One region of the Streptomyces sp. NBC_00328 genome, then DNA from elsewhere that is predicted to be linked to it. Evidence: riboswitches for the same ligand, from Rfam matches in the RefSeq annotation. Region 1 holds a riboswitch; each other region holds the start of a gene.

What was found. Region 1 has a riboswitch for cyclic di-AMP ahead of OG485_RS36275 (M23 family metallopeptidase). Riboswitches for the same ligand answer to the same signal wherever they lie in the genome.
Region 2: linked by a shared signal. The riboswitch ahead of OG485_RS31355 (M23 family metallopeptidase) and the one ahead of OG485_RS36275 (M23 family metallopeptidase) in region 1 are both predicted to bind cyclic di-AMP.
Region 3: linked by a shared signal. The riboswitch ahead of OG485_RS26290 (C40 family peptidase) and the one ahead of OG485_RS36275 (M23 family metallopeptidase) in region 1 are both predicted to bind cyclic di-AMP.

What each region holds. Positions count from the first base shown of each region.
Region 1 covers NZ_CP108013.1:8,283,634-8,290,470, reverse strand. Annotated here, with positions in the region: gene OG485_RS36290 (glutamate dehydrogenase) at 1-613, shown strand, start outside; gene OG485_RS36285 (TetR/AcrR family transcriptional regulator) at 751-1,371, shown strand; gene OG485_RS36280 (SGNH/GDSL hydrolase family protein) at 1,591-2,376, opposite strand; gene OG485_RS36275 (M23 family metallopeptidase) at 2,648-3,634, opposite strand; cyclic di-AMP (ydaO/yuaA leader) riboswitch at 3,639-3,801, opposite strand; gene OG485_RS36270 (tyrosine-protein phosphatase) at 4,443-5,240, shown strand; gene OG485_RS36265 (DUF6126 family protein) at 5,263-5,379, opposite strand; gene OG485_RS36260 (helix-turn-helix domain-containing protein) at 5,406-6,044, opposite strand; gene OG485_RS36255 (aspartate aminotransferase family protein) at 6,189-6,837, opposite strand, start outside.
Region 2 covers NZ_CP108013.1:7,133,711-7,140,547, forward strand. Annotated here, with positions in the region: gene OG485_RS31345 (M16 family metallopeptidase) at 1-498, shown strand, start outside; gene OG485_RS31350 (M16 family metallopeptidase) at 495-1,883, shown strand; cyclic di-AMP (ydaO/yuaA leader) riboswitch at 2,099-2,258, shown strand; gene OG485_RS31355 (M23 family metallopeptidase) at 2,271-3,038, shown strand; gene OG485_RS31360 (GntR family transcriptional regulator) at 3,235-3,927, shown strand; gene OG485_RS31365 (HPr family phosphocarrier protein) at 4,154-4,435, opposite strand; gene OG485_RS31370 (bifunctional acetate--CoA ligase family protein/GNAT family N-acetyltransferase) at 4,611-6,837, shown strand, end outside.
Region 3 covers NZ_CP108013.1:5,966,166-5,973,002, forward strand. Annotated here, with positions in the region: gene OG485_RS26280 (C40 family peptidase) at 1-245, opposite strand, end outside; gene OG485_RS26285 (tellurite resistance/C4-dicarboxylate transporter family protein) at 941-1,903, opposite strand; gene OG485_RS26290 (C40 family peptidase) at 2,055-3,212, opposite strand; cyclic di-AMP (ydaO/yuaA leader) riboswitch at 3,221-3,389, opposite strand; gene pcrA (DNA helicase PcrA) at 3,790-6,276, shown strand; gene OG485_RS26300 (M23 family metallopeptidase) at 6,427-6,837, opposite strand, start outside.

The DNA.
Region 1 (6,837 bases):
GGTCGCCGTGCAGGGGCTCGGCACCATGGGCGGGGCCACCGCGCGCTTCCTCGCGCGCGCGGGACTCAGGATCGTGGCCGTCGCCGACATCAAGGGAACCATCGCGAACCCGGACGGCCTCGACGTCGAGGCACTGCTCACGGCACGGGACGCGTACGGAACGGTCGACCGCGCGGTACTGCGCCCGGCCGACCGCGAACTCCCCGGTGACGCCTGGCTGTCCGCCGATGTCGAGGTCCTGGTGCCCGCCGCGGTCTCGTACGCGATCGACATGACGAACCAGCTGAGGATCAAGGCCCGCTGGATCGTCGAGGCGGCCAACATGCCCGTCCTGGAGGACGCGGAGCGCTCGCTCGCCGCGCGCGGAATCACCGTCCTGCCCGACGTCGTGGTCAACTCCGGTACGAACGCCTGGTGGTGGTGGACCCTGTTCGGCGACATCGGCGCCGACGCGGACGAGGCGTTCGCCCACACCAGGCGCTCCATGCGCGCCCTGATCGACCGGACGCTCGCGCGCGCGGAGGCCGACGGCACGACCCCGCGGGCGGCCGCCCACGCCATCGTCACCGACCGGCTGCCGGTCATCGCGGAGCGGTTCGGCTGGTACCGCTGAGGAACGCGGCGCCGGGCCGGGGGCGGCGACTCCCTGCCGGGAGGAGAGTTCCCCGACCGACGGCGGGCGGGGCAGGCCGCCGGGCCGCCCCCGCTCCTGTCGGGGCTTCCGCCGAACGGGCTGTGTAGGGTTGCCGCGTGGCGAGAGTCCGGTTGAGCGTGGCGGAGCGGCGTGAGGAGTTGCTGCGGGCCGCCGTCGAACAGATCGAGGCGCGAGGCGTCGCGGCGGTACGGATCGCCGACGTGGCCTCGGCCCTCGGCGTGAGCAACGCGCTGGTGCTGTACCACTTCTCGACGAAGGAGAAGCTGGTCGCCGCCGCGTTCACCTACGCCGCCGAGGACGACCTCGCCCATCTGCGCAAGCTGCTCGGCCGCCGTACGACGGCGCTGCGGCGCCTTCGGGCCGCCGTGCGCTGGTACGCCCCGACGGGACAGGCCAAGGGCTGGCGCCTGTGGATCGAGGGCTGGGCGGTCGCCCTGCGGGAGCCCGCGCTGCGCGAGGTCACCCGTGATCTCGACCGGCAGTGGAAGGCCGCGATGACCGCGGTGATCGCGGAGGGCGTGGCCGCCGGCGAGTTCCGCTGCCCGGACCCCACGAGCGCGGCCCTCAGGCTCACGGCGCTGCTGGACGGACTGGCGGTCCAGATGACGGCGTACTCCGGAGCGGTGTCACGGGCGCGGACCCAGGAATGGGCGGACGAGGCACTCGCCCGCGAACTGGGCCTGGAGCGCGAGGCGTTGATGGCGGCGGTGCGCTAGCGGGCACGGCGCCCGGCCCCGTACCGACCCCGTACCGCGCTTCGCCCGCTCCCCGGCGTGGACCGCCGTGCGGGCGGCCGTCCCGGATTCCGCCGGGAGCGACCGGAACTCCTGATCCGCACCCGGCCCGGGGCACCGCGGCCACCGGGACCGGGCCGGGCCGGTCGGGCGCCCGGGTACCGGACCCGGCCGGCCCCGCCGACCGGGCCGGTGCAGGTCTCAGGCGACCGACTCGATGCGCATCTTGATGTCGTCCGGGGACAGGGCGCCCTTGGCCGCGACGTGATCGCCCGAGGACTCCCCGCGCAGCCGCCGTCCGATCCACGGGACGAGGTACTCGCGCGCCCACTGGATGTTGTCGCGGCGCACCTCCAGCGTGCCGCGCGGCGGGAGGGGCGGCCAGGGCTGGTCCGGGTCGGCCGGGACCTCCAGGCCGAGTACCTGTCCGGCACGGAGCGCCACCCGGGTGTGCCCCTCGGGAGAGAGGTGCAGCCGGTCGCCGTCCCAGGCCCGGCGGTCCTGGACCGTCTTCAGGGACCAGAGGTCGAGGACGGGACAGCCGTAGCGGTCCGCGATGGCACGCACATGTCCGTTGTAGGTGGCGATCTTGCCGCGCAGGTGCTTGAGCACGGGAACGTCACGGGTGTCGAAGCCGGTGGTCACCATGACGGTGCCGACGGCGGAGGTGAGGTCGACGATCGCGCGCTCGAAGCGTTCGGCGACCTCGTCGGGGTCGGTGCCGGGGCGGATGATGTCGTTGCCGCCGGCGCAGAACGAGACCAGGTCCGGGCCGAGTTCCTTGGCCCTCTGGAGCTGGGACTCGACGATCTGGTCGAGCAGTTTGCCGCGCACGGCAAGGTTGGTGTAGTCGAAATCGCCTTCGGGCCTGCGGTCCGCGAGAAGTACCGCGAACCGGTCCGCCCAGCCGACGAACGCTCCGTCGGGCCCAGGGTCGCCGACGCCCTCGGTGAAGCTGTCCCCCACCGCCACGTACGACCCGATCACTGATCTGTTGTCACTCTTCGAATCGTCTGCCACATGGAGCATGATTCACCTTTTGATGTGAGCTACGCGACCGTAGGGAAGGGTTGACGGCCGGTGAGATAAGCCACTCGCCAAGCATTGGTCAACTCTGGAATAGGGCTCGCGTCAAGGATGTTGAGGCAGCGATCGCCCAGAGGCCGTTGCCGCGGGCACACCGAAGGCCGGACCCGGGGGATCGTGGGGTCCGGCCTTCGGAGGTCTTCCTGCCGTCAGGAGCAGGAGGCGGGGGGTGTCAGCCCACGGCGACACCGTGCGAGCGCAGGTACGCGACCGGGTCGATGTCGGAGCCGTAGTCCGGCGTGGTGCGGATCTCGAAGTGCAGGTGCGGTCCGGTCACGTTGCCCGTGGCGCCGGAGAGACCTATCTGCTGCCCCTCGGTGACGGTCTGCCCCGCCGAGACGGACAGCGACGACATGTGGGCGTACTGGGAGTACTTGCCGTCGGCGTGCTGGATGACGACCTGGTTTCCGTAGGCGCCGCCCCAGCCCGCGGAGACGACCGTGCCCGCGGCGATGGACTTGAGCGTGGTGCCGGTCGGGATCACGAAGTCCACGCCCGTGTGGTAGCCGCTGGACCACATGCTGCCCGCCACCTTGTAACCGGTGCCGACGGAGCTGCTCGCGACCGGCAGGGTGTAGCCGGAAGAGGTACCCGTGGAAGGGGCTTCGGTGGAAGCGGCGCCGGTGGAAGCGTTGCCGGAGGGGGCCGGGTCGGCGGCCGGGGTCGCCTGGCCGGACTTCGCCGAGGTGGTCGTCCGGGTGGCCGAGTGCGTGGCCGAGTGCGTGGCCGAGTGCGTGGCCGAGTGCGTGGCCGAGTGCGTGGCCGAGTGCGTGGCCGAGTGGGCGGCGGCCTTCTTGCCGAGCGACAGCTTCAGACCGGGGTGGATCAGCGACGGGTCGCCGCCGATGGAGGAGCGGTTGTCGGCGTAGATCTTCTTCCAGCCGCCGCTGACGTTCTGCTCGTCGGCGATCTTCGAGAGGTAGTCCCCGGACCTCACCGCGTACGTCTTCGTCCCGGCGGCCTTGGCGGCCTTCTTCGCGGGAACGGCGCTCGCGGCCTTCTCGACGTGGTGCGCGACGGCGGTGGCCGGGGTCGCGGCGTGGGCGCCGGTGGCTCCCATCAGGGGCAGCGCGAGTGCGGCGCCACCGGTTCCGGCCACGGCGATCGAGCGGGTGAAACGCAAGGACTTGGGACGGCGGTGCTTACCCTTCGCGGGCATGACGAATTCCTCTCCGGCGCCTGCGGGGTGAGCTGTCGGGTGCGGGCTGGAGATGCCCGGCCACGCTGCTGCGCGGCTGTACCCCTAGCCTGTTCCGGAAAAAGAACCGGACCAGGCGCGGAACCTGTGGGTCCCCCGCTCCTGCCGTGTACGGGTGAGTGTGCGGATTCCGGGCGGCGGCAGGATTGGGCGTCCGTCCGGATTGAGGCAGAACGTAAGCGACATGAGAGCGCGTCGACAACTATGTGCGGTTTCTGTGCGCTCGCCTTTCTTGATCCATGCGGAAACCACCGTCACCCTCCGTGGAGTGACGATCTTCCCGGCCTCTCAACCCACCTGAAAATCCGGGCAGGTTGAGAAATGAGGACGGCAACGCATCGTCACGAATATGACGCTCCTCACGCGACTCACCCCAGGGCGCCCTATTCCAGGGCCAGTTGCCACGAAGGCACCTATTCGGACAGAACAGACAGATGCTGCACGCGCGGATATCCGGCACATTCGGACCCCTGCTCGGAATGGCGCACAAAACGGCACTCCCGAATGCCGCGTTTCGCCTCAATTGCCCCACGGGGCCGATACGGCCGGAGGCGTGCGACCGATCCATCGCAGAATTCGAACACGCACTCGACGTCAGATGTCGCAATGCGCCGCTTCCAGGGCGTTCCGTCCGGAAGTCGTCGGCCGTGGACAACTCATTGCCCGAGGAACCCATGTCGTATCGTCGGGAGCGCGAGCCGGTACAACTGCCGACGAGCGGCGCCGAGTCCAGCACGGCGACGCCGGCGGCCGAATGGGAGGAGCCCCCGTGACGCAGCAGGTCCCGTCGACCGAGCCCGATCTCGGCGGAGTGCGCAACTTCCGCGACGTGGGCGGACTGCCCACCGCGGACGGCCGGCGAGTGCGTTATGGGCACCTGTTCCGCAGCGGCCACCTCGCCCACGCCACGGAGGAGGACGCCGCGTTCCTCGCCTCTCTGGGTCTCCACACGATCTTCGACTTCCGCAATGCCGCGGACCAGAAGCTGGAGGGCCCGGACGTCGAACTGCCGGGCGTGCGGAACGTGAACCTCCCGCTGAGCGACCCGGCGGACGGCAGCGAGTTCTGGAAGATGGTCCGCGACGGCGATCTCGACCAGCTGCGCGCGATCCTCGGCGACGGCAAGGCCGAGAACCGGATGATCAACTCCTACCGCACGATCATCAAGGAACGCACGGCCGAGCACTCCCAGGTGCTGCACGCCCTGGCCGACGACAGCGTGCCCGCGCTGATGCACTGCGCGGCGGGGAAGGACCGCGCCGGGCTGTCCATCGCGGTCACCCTGCTCGCCCTCGGCGTCGAGCGTGAGGCGATCGTGGCCGACTACCTGGAGTCGAACGCCGCGCACCGCCGTTACAAGGTGCACCGCAACGGCTCCTCGGCCGGCGCCTACTCCCCCGAGGTGATGGAACTGCTCAGCCCGCTGTTCGACGCGCGCGCCGCGTACCTGACAGCCGCCTTCGAGACGATCGAGGAGACCTGGGGCAGCGTCGAGGTCTATCTGGAGCAGGGCCTGGGACTGACGCCGGAGCTGCGGGAGCGCCTGCGCGGGCGGCTCCTGGACTGAGCCGCCCGCCGGACCGGGTTCCCTACTGGTTCTGCGCGCCCAGCGTGAAGAGCAGGTAGATGAAGGCCGCGAACAGGTGGCCGACGGCGACGTAGATGATCAGCCGCACCCACAGGGCGCGCGGGAACCTGTCCTCCATGGAGCGGCGGCGTTCTGTGGGTTCGGTCATGACGTCTCTCCCGAGGTGGGGTGGCCCGTCGCCGGGCCGAGGCACAGCGCGGCGACGGGGCTCTGCAGCAGGGTGTGTACGAAGAGGAGCTCGGCTCCGTCGCGCTCGGCGGCGGCGATGCGGTGCGGGGTCAGCGAGTCGAAGTGGGCGCTGTCTCCCGGAGCGAGGACGTGCGCGGTGTCCCCGAGGCGCAGACTGAGCCGCCCCCGGAGGACGTACAGCCACTCCTCGCCCGGGTGGACGCGCACGATGTCGCCCTGCGAACCGTAGGGGACGTGCACGCGCAGCGCCTGCATGCCGCGGCCCGCGGAGCCCGCCTGCCAGTAGGTCCAGCCCCCGGCCGGGGCCGGTTCCATGGCGGCGGCCCGTACGATCGCGTCACGGTCGGGGACCGCCTCGCCGAGCAGTTCCGAGACCGTCGTACCGTAGACACGGGCCAGCGTGAGCAGCATCGGCAGCGAGGGCTGGCGCTGTCCGGTCTCCAGCCGGGAGAGATGGGCGGGCGAGAGTCCGGCCGCGCGGGCGGCTGCCTCCAGCGTGAGGGAGGCGCTGCGGCGCAGGGCGCGGAGCCGGGGCGCCACGGCGTGCAGCTCGGCGGACGGCTCGTCGGCCGCCCCTGTGTCGGCAGGGCTCATAGGACCATTGAGCCAAACAATTACCTCTGGGGCAATTTTCTTGCCCCAGAGGCAAAGAACCTCGCCGGACACGGTCCACCGCACCCGGGCCGCCTCGCCGGTCGCGCCCGCGAGCCTCGCGGCGACCGCCGGTGCGGCCGGGTCTCAGCGGTTCGCCACCGCCTGCTTCACCAGCGTCTTCCCGAAGTCCCACATCAGCCCGCCGCCGTTGTGCGCGTCCTCCATCACCGCGGTGAAGGCCTCCACGAACCGGTCGACATCCCGCTCGTCGATGACCAGCGGCGGGATCAGCTTGATCACCTCCAGGTGGTCGCCGGAGACCTGGGTGAGGATGTGGTGCCGCTGGAGCAGCGGCACGACGACCATCTGCGCGAACAGACCCTTGCGCGCGGCCTGCAGCATGCTCCAGCGGCCGCGCAGCTTGAGCGACGCGGGCCGGCCGAACTCGATGCCGATCATCAGACCCCGCCCGCGCACCTCGCTGAGCAGCTCGTAGCGGTCGACCAGGGCCGCCAGCCGGGACTTCAGCAGTTCCCCGGTGATCCGTGCGTGGGCGACGGTCTGCTCGTTCTCCATCACGGAGAGCACCGCGAGCCCCGCCGCCATGGCCTGTGCGTTGGAGCCGAAGCTCGCCGAGTGCACGAGGACCCGGTCCATGGAGGAGTAGACCTTCTTGAAGATCCAGTCCTTTCCGAGGGTCGCGCCGACCGGCACGTATCCGCCGGAGAGCGCCTTGGCGACACACACCAGGTCCGGTTCGACCCCCTCCTCGTGCTGGTAGGCGTAGAAGTCC
Region 2 (6,837 bases), 1.1 Mb from region 1:
GGCGGCGAGTCCTCCCGGCTCTACAACCGGCTCGTACGCCGTGACCGCACCGCCGTCGCGGCCGGGTTCGGCCTGCTGCGGCTCGCCGGAGCGCCCTCCCTGGGGTGGCTGGACGTGAAGACGTCCGGCGACGTCGAGGTCCCGGTCATCGAGGCCGCCGTCGACGAGGAGCTCGCCCGGTTCGCCGAGGAGGGTCCCACGGCCGGTGAGATGGAGCGCGCCCAGGCCCAGTTGGAGCGCGAATGGCTCGACCGGCTCGGCACCGTGGCGGGCCGCGCCGACGAACTGTGCCGGTACGCCGTCCTGTTCGGCGACCCGCAGCTCGCCCTGACCGCCGTGCAGCGCGTTCTCGACGTCACGGCGGACGAGGTCCGGGAGGCCGCCAAGGCCCGCCTGCGCCCCGACAACCGCGCGGTGCTCGTCTACGAGCCGACCACCGCCGAAGCAGCCGACGCGGCTGACTCCGCCGACGAGACCGACGAGGAGGCGGCGAAGTGACCGAGCTCGCCACCATGGACTTCCACCCGCAGCCCCAGGCCGGCCAGCCGAAGCCGTGGGCGTTCCCCGCCCCCGAGCGGGGCACCCTGGACAACGGTCTGACCGTGCTGCGCTGTCATCGCCCCGGCCAGCAGGTCGTGGCCGTCGAGGTGAACCTCGACGCGCCGCTGGACGCCGAGCCGGCGGGCCTGGACGGCATCGCCACGATCATGGCGCGCGCCTTCTCCGAGGGAACCGACAAGCACTCGGCCGAGGACTTCGCCGCCGAACTGGAGCGCTGCGGCGCCACGCTCGACGCGCACGCCGACCACCCCGGTGTGCGCCTGTCCCTCGAAGTGCCCGTCTCGCGCCTGGCCAAGGCCCTCGGCCTGCTCGCCGACGCCCTGCGGGCCCCCGCGTTCGCGGACAGCGAGGTCGAGCGGCTGGTGACCAACCGGCTGGACGAGATCCCGCACGAGACGGCCAACCCCGCCCGCCGTGCCGCCAAGGAGCTCTCCAAGGAGCTGTTCCCGGCGAGCGTGCGCATGGCACGCCCGCGGCAGGGCACCGAGGAGACCGTCCAGAACATCGACGCGTCGGCCGTTCGCGCGTTCTACGAGAGGCACGTGCGCCCCGCCACGGCCACCGCCGTCGTCGTCGGCGACCTGACCGATGTCGATCTCGACGAACTGCTCGCCGACACGCTCGGCTCCTGGACCGGCTCGGCCGCCCAGCCGCGCCCCGTGCCGCCGGTGAGCGCCGACGACACCGGCCGTGTGATCATCGTCGACCGCCCCGGTGCCGTCCAGACGCAGCTGCTCATCGGCCGGGTCGGCGCCGACCGGCACGACCGCGTGTGGCCCGCGCAGGTCCTCGGCACCTACTGCCTCGGCGGCACCCTCACCTCGCGCCTGGACCGCGTCCTGCGCGAGGAGAAGGGCTACACCTACGGAGTGCGGGCGTTCGGACAGGTCCTGCGTTCCGCGCCGGACGGCACGGGTGCCGCGATGCTCGCCATCAGCGGCTCGGTCGACACCCCCAACACCGGTCCTGCGCTCGACGACCTGTGGACGGTGTTGCGCACCCTCGCGGCGGAGGGCCTGACCGACGCGGAGCGCGACGTCGCCGTGCAGAACCTGGTGGGCGTCGCGCCCCTCAAGTTCGAGACGGCCGCGGCGGTCGCGAGCACGCTCGCGGACCAGGTCGAGCAGCACCTGCCGGACGACTATCAGGCGACGCTCTACCGGCAACTGGCCGCCACCGGCACCGTGGAGGCCACCGCGGCGGCCGTGAGCGCCTTCCCGACGGACCGTCTGGTGACCGTCCTGGTGGGCGACGCGGCGCAGATCGCGGAGCCGGTCAGGGCCCTCGGAATCGGTGAAGTCACCGTGGTGGCAGCCGAGTAGAGCCCGTGCGACGCGTCAGGGCCCTGACGGCTGAAGAGCCGTCAGGGCCCTCCCTTTTCCGGAAGCCGCTCCCAAGATGTCCGTATTCGTATGACGGCCACCGTTCTGCCCTGTGGGATGCGTTACAAAAATCGTGATCCGTTTGTTGTTCGAAAGTTGCCCCGCTTAGCGTCAGTGCGGCTGTTCGTCACGCAGTGCGCCGCGCCCGCGGCACCGGACAGTCATCGCCGAGTCCCCCATGACGCGAGTCAGGGGAGCCGGGGACCCACACGTAGTCCCTGGGGTGAATCGGACGCCCTCTCCGGAGGGAGCCCGTAGGAGACCTTCCTGCTCCGAACCCGTCAGCTAACCCGGTAGGCGAGAGGGAAGGAAAGGATCAGCCCCTACATGGCGTTCACCTGTGGCACCGGCAAGCACCGTCGTACGAGCCGCGTGCACAGCACGACCACCACGACCGCCGTCGGGGTCGCGGCGCTCACCACCACCGGTGTCATCGGAACCCTGGCCGGCCCCGCGTTCGCCGCGGAAGCCTCCGTCGAGCAGACCGGGCTGACCCAGACCGTCACGCTCAACGACACGGTCGCCGACCAGATCGACGCCCAGGCCTTCGCGCAGCTGCGCGCCGCCGACGAGGCCGCCGCGCGCAAGCAGGCCGAGCAGACCGCGCGCAAGCAGGCCGCGGAGCAGGCCCAGAAGCTGCGCGAGACCAAGGAGCGCGCCGCCCGTGAGGCCGAGCGCAAGCGCCTGAACACGTTCGTCATGCCGATCACCGGTTCGTACGTCTCCACCGGCTACCAGGCCAGCAGCAGCCTCTGGTCCTCCGGCAGCCACACCGGCGTCGACTTCCACGCCGCGTCCGGCACCTCGGTCCACGCCGTCGGCTCCGGCACGGTGGTCACGGCCGGCTGGGGCGGCGCCTACGGCAATCAAGTCGTGATCAAGATGCACGACGGCACGTACACCATGTACGGCCACCTCTCGTCCATCGGTGTGTCCGTGGGGCAGACGGTCACTCCGGGGCAGCAGATCGCTCTGTCGGGGGACACGGGCAACACCACCGGTCCGCACCTTCACTTCGAGGCCCGTACGACCGCCGAGTACGGATCGGACATGGACCCGGTCGCGTACCTGCGCTCGCACGGCGTCAACGTCTGACGACCGCTTCGCGGCTTCTTCACCGCTTTCGATGCCCCGGCTCACCGAGCCGGGGCATCGTCGTTTCCGGATGCCGTCTGTCCAAAAAATATCCATGGATTCAGGCCTGCCATCGGAAATTCAGGCTTCCTGCAATAGAGTCACTGAACAAGCGTCAATCGACGGCGTTTCACGGGGATTAAAGCGGAGGTCGGTCATGCGTATTCCGGCGCACTCGGTGTGCACGGCGATCCGTGACGACATCGTCGCGGGTGTCTACGAGCGCGGCGGCCGCCTCACCGAGGAACTGCTCGCACGCCGGTACGGCGTCTCGCGCGTCCCCGTGCGCGAGGCCCTGCGCACGCTGGAGGCCGAGGGGTTCGTGGTCACCCGCCGGCACGCGGGCGCGTGTGTCGCGGAGCCCTCCGAGCTGGAGGCCGCGGACCTCCTGGAGATGCGCATGCTGCTGGAACCGCTGGGTGCCGCGAGAGCCGCGCAGCGGCGCACGGAGGCCCACCTGAAGGTGCTGCGAGGTCTGGTCAGGCTGGGGCAGGAGCGCTCAAGGCGAGGCCACAGCGAGGATCTGCGCTCGTTGGGCGGCTGGTTCCACGAGACGCTCGCGCAGGCGTCCGGCAGCCCCGCGCTCACCTCGACGCTCGCCCAGCTGCGTCACAAGATCGCCTGGATGTACTCGGTGGAGGCGCCGGCCGACCCCGCGGAGTCCTGGGCGGAGCACGGCGGCATCGTGGACGCGGTCGCCCGCGGGGACAGTGAGCGGGCCCGCGCGATCACGGCCCTGCACACCGAGCGCGCCACGGCCGCGCACCGGCTCCGATTTCCCGGCGGCGACCGGCCGGACCGTGTGAGAAGTTCGCAACATCCCGTAAACATGACGGGCCCGCGTCATTAACACGGGCGCCGTATACAAAGAGGGATATTCGGCAGGGGCTCATTTCTGATGCCCTTTTATGCGTGTGTCCGGAATTTCGGCGCACGCCATTCCCGTGGTCATGGTGCGAGGTCGTACATGGCATGTGGGGAATTCCGAGCGAGGGTACGGAAAAACAGCCGAGCCGCGCCACCCGGTGAAGGGGGGCGCGGCTCGGCCGCTCGTGTCCGGGTGCCTCGTGGGCGGCTCAGACGGTCTCGGGGAGCTCGTCGAGCCCCTCGGCGACCAGCTTCGCCAGACGGTCGAGAGCGGCATCCGCGCCCTCGGAGTCCGATGTGAGGACGATCTCCTCGCCGCCCTGGGCGCCCAGGCCGAGGACCGCGAGCATGGAGGCCGCGTTGACGGGGTCCCCGTCGGCCTTGGCGATCGTCAAGGGGATGCCGGAGGCCGTGGCGGCCCGGACGAAGATGGAGGCGGGGCGGGCGTGGAGGCCCTCGGTCCAGCCGACGTTGACGCGGCGCTCAGCCATGTGATGCTGCCCTTCGGGTGTTCAAGGTTGTCTAGACCATTCTTTCATATCGCGAGGCTTGCCCGGACGGTCCCGGATCTCGCCCGCCGCGGTGTCGGCCGAGGACCCGCTCCGACGCCCGTCACCCTCAGACTGCCTCGCGCCGTTGTCGTACGCGAGCCGTACTCTGGGGCCCATGCAGACCTCGGCGGATCGGCACGAGTACCCAGCCCACTGGGAGGCCGACGTGGTGCTGCGTGACGGCGGCACCGCACGCATCAGACCCATCACCGTCGACGACGCCGAACGTCTGGTCAGCTTCTACGAGCAGGTGTCGGACGAGTCGAAGTACTACCGCTTCTTCGCGCCCTATCCGCGGCTGTCCGCCAAGGACGTCCACCGCTTCACCCACCACGACTTCGTGGACCGCGTGGGCCTCGCGGCCACGGTGGGCGGCGAGTTCATCGCCACCGTGCGCTACGACCGGATCAACGCCGACGGCATGCCCGCCTCCGCGCCCGCCGACGAGGCCGAGGTCGCCTTCCTCGTGCAGGACGCCCACCAGGGCCGCGGTGTCGCCTCCGCGATGCTCGAGCACATCGCCGCAGTGGCCCGCGAGCGTGACATCCGCCGTTTCGCCGCCGAGGTGCTGCCCGCCAACAACAAGATGATCAAGGTGTTCACGGACGCCGGATACACCCAGAAGCGCAGCTTCGAGGACGGTGTCGTACGCCTGGAGTTCGACCTCGAACCCACCGACCGGTCCCTGGCCGTGCAGCGCGCGCGGGAACAGCGCGCCGAGGCCCGCTCCGTGCAGCGGCTGCTCGCCCCCGGCTCCGTCGCCGTCATCGGCGCCGGGCGCACACCGGGCGGGGTCGGCCGCAGCGTCCTCGACAACCTCCGGGAAGCAGGGTTCACCGGACGCCTGTACGCCGTGAACGCGGCCCTCCAGGAGAAGGAACTCGACGGAGTCCCGGCCCACCGCTCCATCAGGGACATCACCGAACCCGTCGACCTCGCCGTCGTCGCCGTGCCCGCCGAACACGTCCCCGAGGTCGTGACGGAATGCGGCGAACACGGCGTACAGGGACTGGTGGTGGTCTCCGCCGGCTACGCCGAGAGCGGCCCCGAGGGACGCGAGCGCCAGCGCGAACTCGTGCGGCACGCGCGCACGTACGGGATGCGCATCATCGGGCCCAACGCCTTCGGTGTCATCAACACATCGCCCGACGTGCGCCTGAACGCCTCGCTCGCCCCCCAGATGCCCCGCCCCGGACGCATCGGCCTGTTCGCGCAGTCCGGAGCCATCGGCATCGCCCTGCTGTCCCGGCTGCACCGGCGCGGCGGAGGTGTCACGGGTGTGACCGGCGTGTCGACCTTCGTCTCCTCCGGGAACCGCGCGGACGTCTCCGGCAACGACGTACTGCAGTACTGGTACGACGACCCGGACACCGACGTCGCCCTGATGTACCTCGAATCCATCGGCAACCCGCGCAAGTTCACCCGGCTCGCGCGGCGGACGGCGGCCGCGAAGCCGCTGGTCGTGGTCCAGGGGGCGCGGCACGGCGGCGCCGCTCCCCAGGGGCACGCCGTACGGGCCACACGACTCCCGCACGCCACTGTGTCCGCGCTGCTGCGCCAGGCCGGAGTGATCCGGGTGGACACGATCACCGAACTCGTCGACGCGGGCCTGCTGCTGGCCCGCCAGCCGCTTCCCCGGGGACCCCGCGTGGCGATCCTCGGGAACTCCGAGTCCCTGGGGCTGCTGACGTACGACGCGTGTCTCGCCGAGGGACTCAGGCCACTGCCGCCCCGGGACCTGACCACGGCGGCCTCGGCGGAGGACTTCCACCGGGCCCTGTCCCAGGCGCTCGCCGACGACGGCTGCGACGCCGTCGTCGTGACGGCCATACCGACGGTGGGGGAGACCTCGGCCGCCGACGCGGCACTCGCCGAGGCGCTCCGCTCCTCCGCCCTGGAGGCTCCGGCGAAACCCGTGCTCGTGGTGCACGTCGAACTGGGCGGACTCGCCGAAGCCCTGTCCGCCGCCGCGAGTACCGCCCCGCAGGCCCCCGCGACGGCACCCGGCGCGGCGCCCGGCGCCCGCTTCCACCCCTCGGACCGGTCGCCCGCCGCTGTCCGTGCCGAGCCCGCGCCGGACTCCCGGCTCATCCCCGCCTACCCCGCCGCCGAACGTGCCGTCCGCGCCCTCGCCGAGGCCGTCAAGTACGCCCAGTGGCGCACGGACGCCGGCGAGCCCGGCAAGGTGCCCGAGTACGAGGACATCGACGAGAAGGGCGCCGCCCGGCTGATCGACGACCTCCTCGCGCGCGGGGAAGGTCTGACCCTGGGAGGCGAGCAGACGGCGGTGCTGCTCGGGCTGTACGGCATCGACGTGCACAGTGCCCTGCCCGCCCCCACTC
Region 3 (6,837 bases), 2.3 Mb from region 1:
CTCAGGTTCGCCTCCGCCTCGCCGGCCTTCTCCTTGGCGCCGTCGTACTTCTGGGTGGCGGCCTCCGCCTCCTCGTACAGCTTGTCGACCCTTGCCTTCACCTGCGCCGCGGACAACTGGGGGTCGGCGTGCCCGACCCCGTCGAAGCCGGTGGCCGTCGCCGCGCCCGCGAGGGCGATGGTGACTGCTGTGCGGGCCGTGTTTCCGCCGACCGAGCGCTGTCTGGCCTTGCGGTGCGCTGCCACGAGGGCCCACATCCTTCCGTGCGACCGCCCTTGAGGTGCGGTCAAGCGGTGACACGTCCGGCGGCGGCTCACACAGGGGGAGCGGGCCGCCGCCGGACCTTCTCGGCGGTGGTGTCCGACTGCCGTCCCTGGCCCGGACGGTGGTGGGGAGCCGGTCACCTGGTGAAGGACGCTAAACCTGGGAGCGAGCTGTTGGTAACGCTATGTATGGAACTATCGCTATTGGATCGCCGAGAGACCAAATGTGACCAAGATTCCGGTCGTACGTCACGACTTCACGCAGGGTGATGACCGAAGCGGCGATTCCCGGACGGCCCGCGCGGTGCCGGTGCTATGGCTGACGCGTGATGGTCCGGTGGCGAGGGAGTGCAGATCGGGGCCGGAGCGTGACGGGGGCCGGTGGGGCGGGACGGCCCGGGGAACGGGCGGGGCCCCCGGGAGGGGAGGGTGGTCGGCGGGCAGGGGTGGGTCAAGGGTGCCTGGTGGGAATGGGGGCCCGGCCGGGAGGGCCTCAGGGGGTGCAATTAGGCTCCGGCCCCATGGACGTACTCATCCATCTCTTCGTCGGCCTGTGGACCTGACCGGCCGAGGCGGTCCCGTTCGCCGGGGTCGAGGGCGGCCCTGACCGGCGTCCGCTCGGCACGGGGCGGACCGACGGCCGCGTCACCCCCGCGCGGTGGACCTGAGGGGCACCGTCACCCCCGCACGGTGGACCTGAAGGCGAGAGCGGCGCCCGCGGCCGCCGCGAGCCAGGCCGCCACCGCGATCCACAGCAGCACCTGTCCCGGCCCCTTGAGCCAGAAGACGTCGAGGGCGGCCGCGACCGCGAGGGCCGCCACCGCCGACATCCCCATCGGGAAGACGGTGGCCCAGCGCCGGACGTCGTACCGCGGGCGCGGCCACACCACCTCCGCGACGGCCAGAAGGAAGTAGCAGGCGAGGTCGAGCGCGAGCAGAGCGCCCGTCGTATCGCGCAGGACGCCCTGGTCGTCGTTGTTCCACAGGTACGGATCCACGTGGTGCGCCGCGACGAGTCCCGCCCCGGCCAGTGCCGAGATGCCCAGCGCGCCGGCCGCGATCCAGTGGTCCCCTGCGCCCTTCCTCACCTCGCCCAGGTCGAAGCAGGCGAACGAGAGCACGTAGAGCCCGATCCCCAGCCAGAACAGCACCAGCGCGGTGTGCGCGAGCCAGTCCGGGCCCACGGCGGTGGCGATCGTGGCCGCGAGGACCGAGAGCCCCTGGGTGGCCACGCAGACGAGGAACACCTCGCCCGGCATACGGCGCCGCAGACGACGCAGGACGGCCCACAGCAGAACCGGCCAGAGCACGGCCGACAGCGCGAGCAGGGCTTCGGCGAGCTCGTGCCACCCCAGTGCGGAGAACCGGGTGCCGAGCACGGTGGTCGCCGCGACCGCGTCGAGCCCGGCGGGTGTGCCGGCCTGCCGCGCCCACCGCTCCCGGTCGCCCACCAGCCGGACCGCGAGGTCCGCGGCGAGCCCGGCCCAGGCGAGCGACGCGAGGACCAGCGCGATCCGGGAGAGGGTCTCGTGGCCGGTCAGGTGCAGCCCGATCGAGATGATGCCGGTGGCCATGACGGCGGTTCCGGCGGTGGCCGCCCACCCCGCCCGCCGGGCGCGGAGCGAGGTGCTGTCCGGCATGTCCGGTGTGTCTGACATGTTCTCGATGCTAGGGACCTCCGCACCGGGTTGCGGGCGGGCCACGCGCGGGCGGGAGACGAAAACGCGGGGCACGCGTGGGGACCGGGAAGCCCCCGCGCGTGCCCCGCGAGAGCGGCGCCCGTGTCCCGGTCTACGCCGGGCGCACCACGCTGTGGATCGCGGAGGTGCCGTCGTAGTAGATCGACTCCTCGCGGACGTACGCGCCCGGCTTCGGCGCGTGGATCATCATGCCGTCGCCGATGTAGAGGCCGACGTGGCTGATGTCGTCGTAGAAGAAGACCAGGTCGCCGGGCCGGGCGTCGGCGAGGGAGACCGTCGTGCCCGCGTTCACCTGGTCGTAGGTGACGCGCGGGAGGCTGACGCCGGCGGCCTTCCAGGCGGCCTGGGTCAGGCCCGAGCAGTCGTAGGAGTCCGGGCCGGTGGCGCCCCAGACGTACGGCTTGCCGATCTGCGCGCGGGCGAACGCGAGCGCCTCGGCCGCCTTCGACGAGGGGTCCGTGGCCGTCGATCCTGTCGACGAGCCGGAAGCCGTGCCGGTCGTGGTGCCGGACGACGACTGCTGCTGGGCGGCCTTCTCGGCGGTGGCCTGCTGCCGTGCCAGCTCCGCCGCCTTGGCCGCGGCCTGCTCCCGCTTCTTCTTCTCGATCGCCGCCAGCCGCGCCTTGTCCTCGGCGTTCAGCTTCGAGAGCAGGGAGCGGGCCTCGGTGAGCTTGTGCTGCACCGTGGCCTTGGACGTCTTGAGCTCCTTCTGCGAGGCGGTCAGTGACTCCAGGTTCCGGGTGGCCTCCGCCCGCTTCCTGGTGGTGGCGGCCTGCTCGGTGATGTAGTCGTCGACGGCCGCCTTCTGGCGGTTCGTCAGACGGCTCATCAGCTGGGTCTGGTCGAAGTAGTCCTGGGGGTTGTCGGCGAGCAGCAGGGTCGCGGTGTCGGGCGCGGAGGCCCCGGTGCGGTACTGCGCCGCGGCGAACGACCCCAGCTCCTCGCGCGCGGTGTTGAGCTTCTCGGTGCGCCGGGCGACGTCGTCGAGCAGGGTGTCGACGCGCTCGCGCTGCTCGGCGGTCTTCTCCCGGGTCGCGTTGTACTTGTTCGTGGCCGTCTCGGCCTGGTGGTAGAGGTCGTCGACCTTCTTCGAGACCGCTTCGATGCTGGGCCGGGGCTCGGCCGAGGGGGCGGCGTTGGCGGTCTGGGAGAGCAGGGCCACGGAGGTGATGGCCGCTGTGGCGAGGGCCGGGGTCCGTATGCCTGCGATGCGCGCACCCGTGGGACGCGCCTTGCGGTGTGACGCCAAGAGAGGCGACTCCTTCCGTCATCCGCCTACCGAGTTAGCTGTCGGGTTCGGGCGGGTGGTTCCGGAAGGCTGCCCTACGGTCCTTGCCCCACAAGGCGGTTGGACCGATTCACCCCAAGATCGGTGGGTCCCCGGCTCCGGGGCCTCGCGGCGTACCGGACTCGGCGGAGGCCGCTCGGCCCGGCGAGGTTCGCCGGTCGCGGTCGGGCGGCCTTCCGGCACGCTAGCCAACCGGTGTGGCCCGTGTGAAGGTTGATGTGCGATATGCCCGATACATTTTCGTGACCACTGCCGTGTGTCCCGCGGGCGGCGACCCGCTCGTCCGCCCCGTCGAACGGACCCCGCTCGCTCCGGTCCGCTTGCTCCGAGCCGCTCGCCGGAGCCGCTTGTTCCGAGCCGCTCGCCGACGGAATGTCGCGCCGGGTGACCGCTCGGCCGCCTCCGGTCACGGGGTGTGAGGTGTCGTGGCCGGAAGGCCGCCTTCCCCGGGGCGTCCGCCGGGACCCTGGTCACACTTGCGGCCGAGTTCTCGAGGTGGCGGCGGGCTGTCGGTGGGGCGGCCTAGACTCGGAGAGCGATGAGCAGCCTCTTTGACGACAGCTTCCTGGCGGACCTCAAGCCCTCCGGGGCCCACGAGGACGAACACCCGCCGCCGCCCGAGGACGAGCACGTACCGGAGCCGGTTCCGGACGATCTGTTCGGCGGGAAGTTCGACATGCCGCCGAGCCGGGACGCGTACTACCGCGACGGTGCGCCCAGGCCCGCCGTGGACCCGGCGGCCCTGCTGGACGGACTGAACGAGAACCAGCGCGCGGCCGTGGTCCACTCCGGCTCCCCGCTGCTCATCGTGGCCGGTGCCGGCTCCGGCAAGACCCGCGTGCTCACCCACCGGATCGCGCATCTGCTCGGCGAGCGGAACGTCCACCCGGGCCAGATCCTCGCGATCACCTTCACGAACAAGGCCGCGGGCGAGATGAAGGAGCGCGTCGAGGCGCTCGTGGGCCCGCGCGCCAACGCGATGTGGGTGATGACCTTCCACAGCGCCTGTGTCCGCATCCTGCGCCGCGAGAGCAAGACGCTCGGCTTCACCTCGTCGTTCTCGATCTACGACGCCGCCGACTCCAAGCGGCTGATGGCGCTCGTCTGCCGTGATCTCGACCTCGACCCCAAGCGTTTCCCGCCGAAGTCGTTCAGCGCCAAGATCTCGAACCTGAAGAACGAGCTGATCGACGAGGAGGACTTCGCCGCCCAGGCCACCGACGGCTTCGAGAAGACCCTCGCCCAGGCGTACGCGATGTACCAGTCGCGGCTGCGCGAGGCCAACGCGCTCGACTTCGACGACCTGATCATGACCACGGTCAATCTGCTGCGCGCCTTCCCGGACGTCGCCGAGCACTACCGCCGCCGCTTCCGGCACGTCCTGGTCGACGAGTACCAGGACACGAACCACGCGCAGTACGCCCTCGTGCGGGAGCTCGTGGGGACCTCCGAGCACCCCGTGGACGTACCGCCCAGGGAGTACGACCTGGCACCCGCCGAGCTGTGCGTCGTGGGTGACGCGGACCAGTCGATCTACGCCTTCCGCGGCGCGACCATCCGCAACATCCTCCAGTTCGAGGAGGACTACCCGAGCGCGACGACGATCCTCCTGGAGCAGAACTACCGCTCCACCCAGACGATCCTGTCCGCCGCCAACGCGGTCATCGAGCGCAACGAGTCCCGCCGCCCCAAGAACCTGTGGACCAACGCGGGCGCGGGCTCGAACATCACGGGCTATGTCGCGGACACCGAGCACGACGAGGCCCAGTTCGTCGCCGACGAGATAGACCGTCTCTCCGACGCGGGCGAGGCCAAGGCCGGCGACGTCGCGGTCTTCTACCGCACGAACGCGCAGTCCCGTGTCTTCGAAGAGATCTTCATCCGCGTCGGCCTGCCCTACAAGGTCGTCGGCGGCGTCCGCTTCTACGAGCGCAAGGAGGTCCGGGACGTCCTGGCGTACCTCAGGGTGCTGTCCAACCCCGAGGACTCCGTCCCGATGCGCCGCATCCTGAACGTGCCCAAGCGCGGCATCGGCGACCGCGCCGAGGCGATGATCGACGCCCTCTCGCAGCGCGAGAAGATCAGCTTCCCGGCGGCGCTGCGCCGCGTCGACGAGGCCTACGGCATGGCCGCGCGCTCCACCAACGCGGTCAAGCGGTTCAACACGCTCATGGAGGACCTCCGCACGATCGTCGAGTCCGGCGCGGGCCCGGCCACCATCCTGCAGGCGGTCCTCGAACGCACCGGCTATCTCGCCGAGTTGCAGAACTCGACCGACCCGCAGGACGAGACCAGGGTCGAGAACCTCCAGGAACTCGCCTCCGTGGCCCTGGAGTTCGAGCAGGAGACCGGTGAGGGCGAGAACACGGGCGGACTCGCCGCGTTCCTGGAGCGGGTCGCGCTCGTCGCCGACTCCGACCAGATCCCGGACGAGGAGGACGGCAACGGCGTCATCACCCTGATGACCCTGCACACCGCCAAGGGCCTCGAATTCCCCGTGGTCTTCCTGACCGGCATGGAGGACGGCGTCTTCCCGCACATGCGCGCGCTCGGACAGGTGAAGGAACTGGAGGAGGAGAGGCGCCTGGCGTACGTCGGCATCACGCGCGCGCGGGAGCGGCTCTACCTCACCCGGTCCTCGGTGCGCAGCGCGTGGGGCCAGCCCTCGTACAACCCGCCCTCCCGCTTCCTCGAGGAGATCCCGGCGACCCATCTGGACTGGAAGCGCACGGGGGCGACGGCGTCCAGGCCCGCCGGTCCCGTCTCCGGCGTCGCCGCCTCCCTCTCGTCCTCGCGTTCGCGGTCCGCGGCCTCGGGTGCCTCCGGGTTCGCCACCCGTCGCGGTGCCACCGAGAAGCCGGTGGTCTCGCTGGCCGTCGGGGACCGGGTCACGCACGACCAGTTCGGCCTCGGCACCGTCGTCGGTGTGAAGGGGACGGGCGCGAACGCGGAGGCGACGGTCGACTTCGGAGAGCCCAAGCCGAAGCGGCTGCTGCTGCGGTACGCGCCGGTGGAGAAGCTGTAGTCCGCGAGACCGTTCGCGTGAACCGGTCGACGGGGATCGCGGTGACGGATCGCGGTGATGGATCCGGGTGGCGGATCAGGGTGACCGATCGCAGGGCCCTTGGCCGTCCGGAGACGGCCGGGGGCCCGCGGTCACGCGGCGTCCGGGTTCTTACGTGGGGTCCAGGCCGTGGCTGCGCAGCCACGGCAGCGGGTCGATCGCCGCACCGCCGGCCGGGCGGACCTCGAAGTGCAGGTGCGGGCCGGTCGAGTTGCCGGAGTTCCCGGAGAAGGCGATCTGATCACCGGCCTTGACGGCGGTGCCGGAGGGGAGCTTGTACGTGGAGAGGTGGCAGTACCACGTCTCGGTGCCGTCCATCGCGGTCACGATCATCATGTTGCCGTAGGCGCTGTTCCACTGCGTCCGGACGGTGCCGTCGGTCGCGGCCATCACCGGCGTCCCGTAGGAGACGGGGAAGTCGATGCCCGTGTGCACGGACATCCAGTTGATGCCGGCCTGGCCGAAGTAGGCGCTGAGGCCCTGCTGCACCACGGGAAGAGCGAACTTCGGACGCAGCCGCTC